Regions from separate parts of the Sphingobacterium sp. 40-24 genome, predicted to be linked through region 1. Evidence: riboswitches for the same ligand, from Rfam matches in the RefSeq annotation. Region 1 holds a riboswitch; the other holds the start of a gene.

Region 1 (4,201 bases):
TTGTTAGACCACAGACGTTTGGCATCTGTACCATCTATATTGCTACAAAATAGGGTGACCGAGGCGCTTTTTTTTAGGGAAAATCTGATTAAATTTTAAATACCAACTAGTTACAATATATGACTAAAACAGTTTTTATTACAGGAGCAAGTTCCGGCATCGGTCAGGCTTGTGCCGAAGTTTTAGCGAAAGAGGGGTATAATCTTTTACTTTGCGCGCGCAGGTTAAACCGTTTAGAAACATTAAGAGATACACTACTTGCGGCCTACCCGACTATTCAGATCCATATATTTGAGCTCGATGTCCGAGATGCTAAGCAAGTTGCAAACCAAATTGGAGGTTTGCCCCCCGAATGGAAAAAAATAAATATTCTCATCAACAATGCTGGGTTGAGCCAGGGATTAGATCCTATTCAAGATGGTGATATCGGCGATTGGGACAGAATGATTGATACCAATATCAAAGGCTTATTGTATGTAAGTAAAGCTGTGATACCCCTTATGGATACCGACAACGGCGCTCATATTGTTAATTTAGGATCTATTGCAGGGAAAGAGGTGTATCCGAATGGAAATGTGTACTGTGCCACCAAACATGCTGTCGACGCATTGACTAAAGCGATGCGTATTGATTTGCTAACGCAAGGCATTAAGGTAACCTCCATCGATCCCGGAATGGTAGAGACAGAGTTTTCGGAAGTTCGTTTTCATGGAGATCGAGAAAGAGCTAAAAATGTTTACAATGGTGTACAACCTCTAACAGGGAAAGATATTGCGGAAACGATCCTTTTCGTCATTACCAGACCAGCACATGTTAATATCAACGATCTCTTAATCATGCCTACAGCGCAGGCCACAGGCACACTTGTCAATCGAAAATAATTCAAATATCATGTCATTAGAAATACAAATAAATCAAGACATTAAGGCAGCAATGATCGCAAAAGACACGGCAAAATTACGTGGTTTACGTGCGATTAAAGCAGCTATCCTCTTAGCGAAAACAGAAAAAGGTCATGCAGAAGATCTTAGCCAGGAGGCGGAGATTAAAGTTTTACAAAAACTTGTCAAACAACGTCGCGAATCTGCTGAAATTTATAAGACTCAAAACCGTGAAGATCTGTATGAAATTGAAGTTGAGGAAGAAAAAGTAATCGAGGCTTACCTACCCAAACAGTTAAGCAAAGAAGAAGTTGAAACCATTGTCAAAGCAATTATCGTAGAAACAGGAGCTTCTTCCATTAAAGATATGGGTAAAGTAATGGGTGCAACAAATCAAAAGCTTGCAGGACAAGCTGATGGCAAAACAATCTCTGAAGTCGTTAAAAGTCTTCTCGCATAAAAGTTTTCAAATCACTCGAGTCAAATTAAATCGGGTATGTCTTCCCTGATATATCGATTTAATTTGACTCTTTTTTTTATTTTAATGATGGATTTTCAGTGGAACCTCAAGAAGTTTGATGAACTCAACAATAAAGAACTGTATCGTATCTTAAAGCTTCGAATGGAAGTTTTTGTTTTGGAACAAGAATGCTTATATCCTGAATTGGACGATAAGGACTTTGCTTGTCTCCATCTTTGGGCGGAACACAATGATGATATCATTGCATACACGAGATTAGTTCCGCCTGGTCTCTCCTATCCGCAGGCTTCCATCGGTCGGGTCATTGTCGCTGAGCAAGCTCGCGGAACCGGTTTGAGTCAACAATTAATGATTCATTCCATCGAATCTCTCTATAAAGAATTTGGTGAAGGCGAGATACAAACAGGCGCACAATTTCATTTAAAATCCTTTTATGAAAAATTAGGGTTTAAACAAATCTCCGAGCCCTACCCTGATTACGGAATCCTTCATATTGATATGATTAAACCCACAATTTAGTAAATTCAGGCATGCAAAACGTTGTCATCATCACGGCCGCTCTATTTGGCGGCTTCGCTATTATCCTAGGTGCATTTGGAGCCCATGCGTTCAAAAAAATCCTATCCGCTGAAAAACTGGAATCCTTTGAGGTCGGCGTGCGATATCAAATGTATGCTGCACTAACCCTATTGATTCTAGGATTCAATTTTCGGTTTGAGCTTCAGTCTGAACGAGTGGCATTTTATCTGATCACACTAGGAACTATTTTATTCTCTGTAAGTATATATTTTCTATCGTTTGCTGAATACTGGAAAAAGAATCTAAAGTTTCTTGGCCCAATTACCCCGCTCGGCGGATTGCTTATGATCGCAGGCTGGGTTGCTGTTATCGTTCGTTTTTTGTAGATTTGAAATAAATATGGCAATGATGTCTGCCCTGAACCGCCCTGATAAGCTGATGACGTCTACTATTTTAGTATAAAACAACAATTTTATATAAAGTGTAGACTTATGGCTATAACACATTCAAATCAAAGCAATCTTCATTTTTTTCTTAAATGGCTTATCTCCTGTAGTGCGATAGGTTTCATTGTCGGATCTATTTGTGCGTTTTTTCTCTTTTCCCTCAATTGGGTAACGCAGTACCGGGAGGCTCATCCTTGGATAATTTATGGACTTCCCCTAGCGGGATTTGCCATAGCGTTGTCCTATAAGTATTGGGGCGATCCATCAAGCAAAGGAAATAACCTGCTGATTGAAGAATACCTTCGTCCCCAACGCCGCATTCCGCTTATCATGGCGCCGCTTGTCTTATTCGGAACTTTACTTACACATCTGTTTGGGGGTTCGGCAGGCCGTGAAGGAACTGCTGTACAGATCGGTGGAGCAGTTTCCGATCAGCTTAATCGCTGGTTTGACTTCGATAAAACTGAACGTCGCATCTTAATTTCGATCGGCATCACTGCAGGATTCGCCGCTGTGTTTGGCACCCCGCTCGCCGGAACGATATTCGGCCTGGAAGTACTATTGATTGGCAAAAAAAGATATTTCGGTATCCTGCCCTGTTTATTTACCGCCTTTTTTGCAAACTTCAGCTGTCAATTATGGAATATTCCACACACCCATTATCCACTTCATGATGTTATTCCAATGCTGTCCTTAACCAATATTGGATTTAGCCTTGCCGCAGGCATTCTATTTGGCGTTACAGCATGGCTTTTTACATTTGCCAGCGATTTCTTTAGCCTTCAATTCAAACGAATTAAATATCCTCTGCTTAGACCGGCGATTGGCGGTATTATTTTGGTACTTATCATTACGTTATTTCACAGCAACAGCTATATTGGACTTGGCATACCAATGATTCAGAATGCATTTGTCGATCAGTCGAATTATTATGACTTTATCATTAAATTGCTTTTAACGACTTTTACCCTTTCTGCCGGATTTAAAGGCGGAGAAGTCACCCCGCTATTTTTTATTGGGGCAACCTTGGGGAGTGCATTAAGCACCGTTATTCCGCTTCCCATCAGCCTGCTGGCTGCCATGGGCTTTGTAGCCGTATTTTCAGGCGCTACAAACACCCCGCTCGCCTGTATTGTAATGGGTTATGAATTATTTGGGATTCAACCTATCTTATTTATAGCGATAGCGTGTATAGTCGCTTTTTTATTTTCCGGAAAAAAAGGAATTTATATTGCACAAAAAGGCGGTTTAAAGGAAAAATTATACCGCAGACTCAATTTATAAACAAGCAATACGCTTTCAGCTTCTTTGTCTATCTCCTTGTGTTCCATTATGGACTACTTCAAATAAACACAAGATCGGACAAAAAAACATGCTAAAAAGAAGAGTGCAGATTACAAGAATGGATAGATGACATCTGAACTACAGTAGTTTTCCGTGCAGAAAGAATGCTGCAACAGTAAAATAGATAATCAATCCGGAGACATCCACCAACGTTGCAACAAACGGCGCTGATGCTGTCGCTGGATCCAAACCGAACCGACGTAGGATAAATGGAATAAACGATCCCGACAAAGTTCCCCATAAAACAATAAACAATAAGGAAACCGCAACCGTAAAGCCAATTGAAATCCAATAAGGACCATAGTCATATAGACCAAGAAAATGCCAGGCCAATATCCGTAGAAATCCGATCGAACCTAATATCCCACCTAAAATTAAACCGGAAGAAACTTCGCGCTTCATCACATACCACCAATCTTTAAGCTTTAACTCTCCGAGCGCCATGGCACGAATAATTAAAGATGCCGCCTGCGACCCCGAATTACCTCCACTGGATATAATTAAAGGAACAAACAAAGCAAGCACAACCG
Region 2 (4,201 bases), on a different contig from region 1:
TACCTGCATAATCAGTAAATAGATTATTGGGTAAGCGAATTACGGATACCAAATCGTTGTTTTCCATCAACGCTCTGCGTATAGGCTCGTTATTCGGACTGTTTAAAATCCCTTGTGAGGTAATAAAAGCCTGTAAACCGCCCTCACGGAGCATATCGTTACCTTTCAGAAAGAAATAATTGTGAATGCTTCGGGCAGCCTGAACTTTTGCACTCTCTTTACTACGAGAATACGAAAGGTCAAAAACAGAAGTATCGCCAAAAGGGATATTGCTGGCAACAACATCGTAACTGTTTTGTTCTTTTTCGGGTATTTCTTCAAAACCGCTTATACGGACAGTGCTTTCGGGATAAAGCTGTTTTAATATTTTTCCTGTGAGCACATCTTTTTCATAGGCTGTAACTTTGGTTTCGTTCCCTGCAAAGGATTCGACAAATGATCCGATACCTGCCGATGGTTCAAGGAACTTGTCAATGTGCAAACCCTTATCACGCATTGATTGCGAAATGGCATCTATCACCTGCGGTGGTGTATAAAAAGCGGTTAGTACCGAGCTTTTCATACTGTCCACGTACCTGCGGTATTGCTTTTCGTCTTGGGGATTTTCTTTTAGCAGTTGGTGGAGTTCCTGCACAATCGGGAAAAGGTTATGTTCGGTTTTTCTCCAATGGTTGATGTCTATATCATCCGCTATGGGGTTCAGCACGAATTTAAGACCGCCAAATCCGCTGTATTGCATCATTAGCAGTCTTTCGCCTACGGTGGCTTGACGGTTCTCCTTTTCCAGTTTAAAAGCAATTCGTAAGGCATCAATGTTTTGTTGGAGATGTTGCTTTTTACTGAAGCCCATTTTTCTCTATCCATATTGCAATGGTTCCAGTTACTTCGGTATAAAGAGCATCAAACTCATAGGTGTAAGCGAAATCATCAGTTAATTTATAGTTGGAGAAAACAGGCTCACAGACGGTGAACATTTTAAGAGCGAACGGTCGTAGTTCTTCGTCTGCCATTAGGGTATCAAACTCATTGCATACGACTTGGAAAACCGTATCGAATTTGGAGAAATGCAGATTTTCAAACAGGATATAATTGGCAATCTCGTTGCATTGCTCAACTACGTTTCCCGAACGGAAAGCCACCTCATAAGCATTGGCAGCCCACGATGAACGTTGGTCGATAAACTTTTGGTCGTGTGCCTTTTCAGGGAAGCTGCTGTTTAATAATTCTTGCAGTCGTAACCTGAAATACGATAGGTCTTTTTGCTGTGTACTCATACTATAATTTTGTTTAGAATTTTGCTTGAAGCCTAAAATTATAAGCGGAAGCAAATGCCTTTGTGAATGTTGCAAGGTTTGGCGTTGAGAGGCGGTATTTGGCGTAATAGAATGAAAAGACAAAAAGGATATTTCTTTACGGCAGATATATTATAATATTTTTTTAATACATTTGTCGTTCCAAAAGGAAATGGTGTTCTTCCTTACCCAACCGCTTTTAAAAGCTGATGACGCCTGATTAAATTAAATGTTTAACATTTTAATCGGGTTGGTTATGTCAATAAATAACAAAAAGTCATTCGGTCAAAAAATCAATTTATCTACGAAAGTATTTTTCAGAAAGTATCCTTCAATTTCCTACATCCTTAAATGGACATTTTTATGTTTGCTTATCGGACTTTGTGTTGGTAGTGCTTCAGCAGGTTTTCTGCAATCATTGGACTGGGTTACAAATTATCGTGAAAATCATTTATGGTTAATTGCATTATTGCCAATTGGTGGTTTTTTCATCGGTTTGCTCTATTACTATTTGGGCAAAGACATTGAAGCAGGAAATAATTTGCTTATTGACACCATTCACAATCCAAAAGAAATTATCTCGTTCCGAATGGCTCCGTATGTGTATATCGGAACTATTGCTACGCATTTTTTTGGCGGCTCGGCAGGACGTGAGGGGACGGCTTTACAAATGGCGGGTGCTATTGCCGACCAATTTGTCAAACCTTTTCGATTGACAGAGAGCGAACGAAAAATTTTAATTATTTCGGCTATTTCCGCAGGTTTCGGCTCCGTATTCGGAACACCATTAGCAGGTGCAGTCTTTGGTTTGGAAGTTTTTCTAATCGGACGACTGAAATATGATGCTATTTTTCCTGCATTTGCCGCAGGAATTATTGCCGATTTAGTTACCAAACTTTGGCAGACACATCACACACATTATCACATCAATTTTGTACCCAACATTTCATTTCTAAATATTATATATGCAATTATTGCAGGGATTATTTTTGGGTTATGTTCCGCAACATTTAGCAAGGTCATTCATAAAACAAGTGCGATTTTTAAATCAAAAATTGAATTTGCTCCTTTTCGTCCCTTAGTTGGCGGAGTGATTGTGGCTTTTGCGGTTTGGGCAATCGGCACAACAAAATACATTGGGTTAGGTATTCCAACTATTGTTCACTCGTTTGACCAACAATTACCTGCATATGATTTTGCGTTGAAAATGGCTTTTACTATTATCACACTTTCGGCAGGTTTCAAAGGCGGCGAAATAACGCCGTTATTCTTTATCGGAGCAACTTTGGGAAATACTATAAGTTTATTCATTCCGTTACCAACAGGACTTTTGGCAGGAATGGGATTTGTTGCTGTATTTGCAGGAGCAACCAATACACCATTAGCTTGTATTATTATGGCAATTGAACTATTTGGTGTTGAATGTGGTGTATATGTAGCTATCGCTTGTGTAATTTCGTATCTCTTGTCAGGCCACACTAGTATTTACGGTAAACAAATGATTGGCGAACCAAAGAACCGCAGATTTTCAAATCACCAAGGAAAACGCTTAACTGAACTCAATGGAAATCATAAATAAACAATTTGTAAAGGATAAAAATATTAAATCCACTTAAATTGCTAACACACTTACTGACTACCCAATATTTGAAGCATCCTGCCGACTTCAATATCCATTCGGGAAGAGGCAAACCATTTTTTGCCGAGGTCTTTGAGTGATGACCCGATGTGGTAAAGCTCTGTCTTGTCAATAATTTAAAAACGGTCGTTGATATAGAGAAATTTTTATACTTATTTTTTCGGTTACAACAAAGATAGATTTGGTTACATCCCGGATTTTTAAACCACTGAACTTTGTCAATAATTAAATTTTAAAATATGAAAATTGTATTGACAGGTTCTTTAGGGCATATCGGAAAACCACTTGCAGAAGGGTTGGTAGCAAAAGGACATTCCGTAACGGTTATCAGCAGTAATGTCGGCAGACAAAATGAGATCGAAGCTATTGGGGCAGTTCCTGCTGTTGGCTCGCTTGAAGACGTAGGTTTTCTTGTGAAAACTTTTACAGGTGCAAACATCGTTTATCTGATGGAACCGCCCGCAAATTATTTCAATAAAACTATCGATGTTTACGCACACAGGATAAGGATAGCTAATATTTACGTACAGGCTATTCTATTGGCAGGTGTAACCAAAGTGGTGCATTTGAGCAGTATCGGTGCACATACAGATCACGGAAACGGAATGCTCCGAATTCATTATGAGGTAGAGCAGATTTTAAAAGAATTACCGGAATCGGTTTCCCTGAAAGAAATGCGACCTGTTGGCTTTTACTATAACATGTTTGCATTTATACCTGCTATCAAATCACAGGGGGCAATTATCCAAAATTATGGTGGCGATAAAAAAGAACCTTGGGTTTCGCCTTTAGATATTGCCAGTGCCATTGTAGAAGAGATGGAAAAACCATTTAACGGCAGGACAATTCGTTATATTGCCAGCGATGAAGTTTCTCCAAACAAAGTGGCTCAAGTGCTGGGCGAGGCAATTGGAAAACCCGATCTGAAATGGCAGATGGTTTCTGATGAACAATTTTTAAATGCTCTGTTGGCTATTGGTTTCAATCCACAGGTTGCCAAAGGTTATACAGAAATGAACGCCAGCCGAAGAACGGATGCCTACGAAGATTACAATTTGTACAAACCGCAATCATTGGGTAAAGTAAAATTGACCGATTTTGCAGGCGAATTTGCAACCGTCTTCAATAAAAAATAAATATCTTTATACTGTGCAAAATAAGCCTACATATCGAATAAAAACCATTAGCGAATACCATAAGGTCAGGGAGTTGCCCAAGCCACAGCACCCTCTTATCAGTGTGATTAATTGTGCCGACATTCGACATATAG

What was found. Region 1 has a riboswitch for fluoride ahead of BGP15_RS03105 (voltage-gated chloride channel family protein). Riboswitches for the same ligand answer to the same signal wherever they lie in the genome.
Region 2: another riboswitch for fluoride. It lies ahead of BGP15_RS21640 (voltage-gated chloride channel family protein); the one in region 1 lies ahead of BGP15_RS03105 (voltage-gated chloride channel family protein).

Annotation. Positions count from the first base shown of each region.
Region 1 is NZ_MKWH01000008.1:169,759-173,959, forward strand. Features, by position in the region: gene ubiE (bifunctional demethylmenaquinone methyltransferase/2-methoxy-6-polyprenyl-1,4-benzoquinol methylase UbiE) at 1-53, shown strand, start outside; gene BGP15_RS03085 (SDR family oxidoreductase) at 120-881, shown strand; gene BGP15_RS03090 (GatB/YqeY domain-containing protein) at 892-1,341, shown strand; gene BGP15_RS03095 (GNAT family N-acetyltransferase) at 1,378-1,881, shown strand; gene BGP15_RS03100 (DUF423 domain-containing protein) at 1,893-2,267, shown strand; fluoride riboswitch at 2,274-2,336, shown strand; gene BGP15_RS03105 (voltage-gated chloride channel family protein) at 2,373-3,611, shown strand; gene mgtE (magnesium transporter) at 3,750-4,201, opposite strand, start outside.
Region 2 is NZ_MKWH01000059.1:29,390-33,590, reverse strand. Features, by position in the region: gene BGP15_RS21650 (helicase-like domain-containing protein) at 1-850, opposite strand, end outside; gene BGP15_RS21645 (DUF1896 domain-containing protein) at 837-1,274, opposite strand; fluoride riboswitch at 1,452-1,518, shown strand; gene BGP15_RS21640 (voltage-gated chloride channel family protein) at 1,549-2,871, shown strand; gene BGP15_RS21630 (NmrA family NAD(P)-binding protein) at 3,171-4,067, shown strand; gene BGP15_RS21625 (helix-turn-helix domain-containing protein) at 4,081-4,201, shown strand, end outside.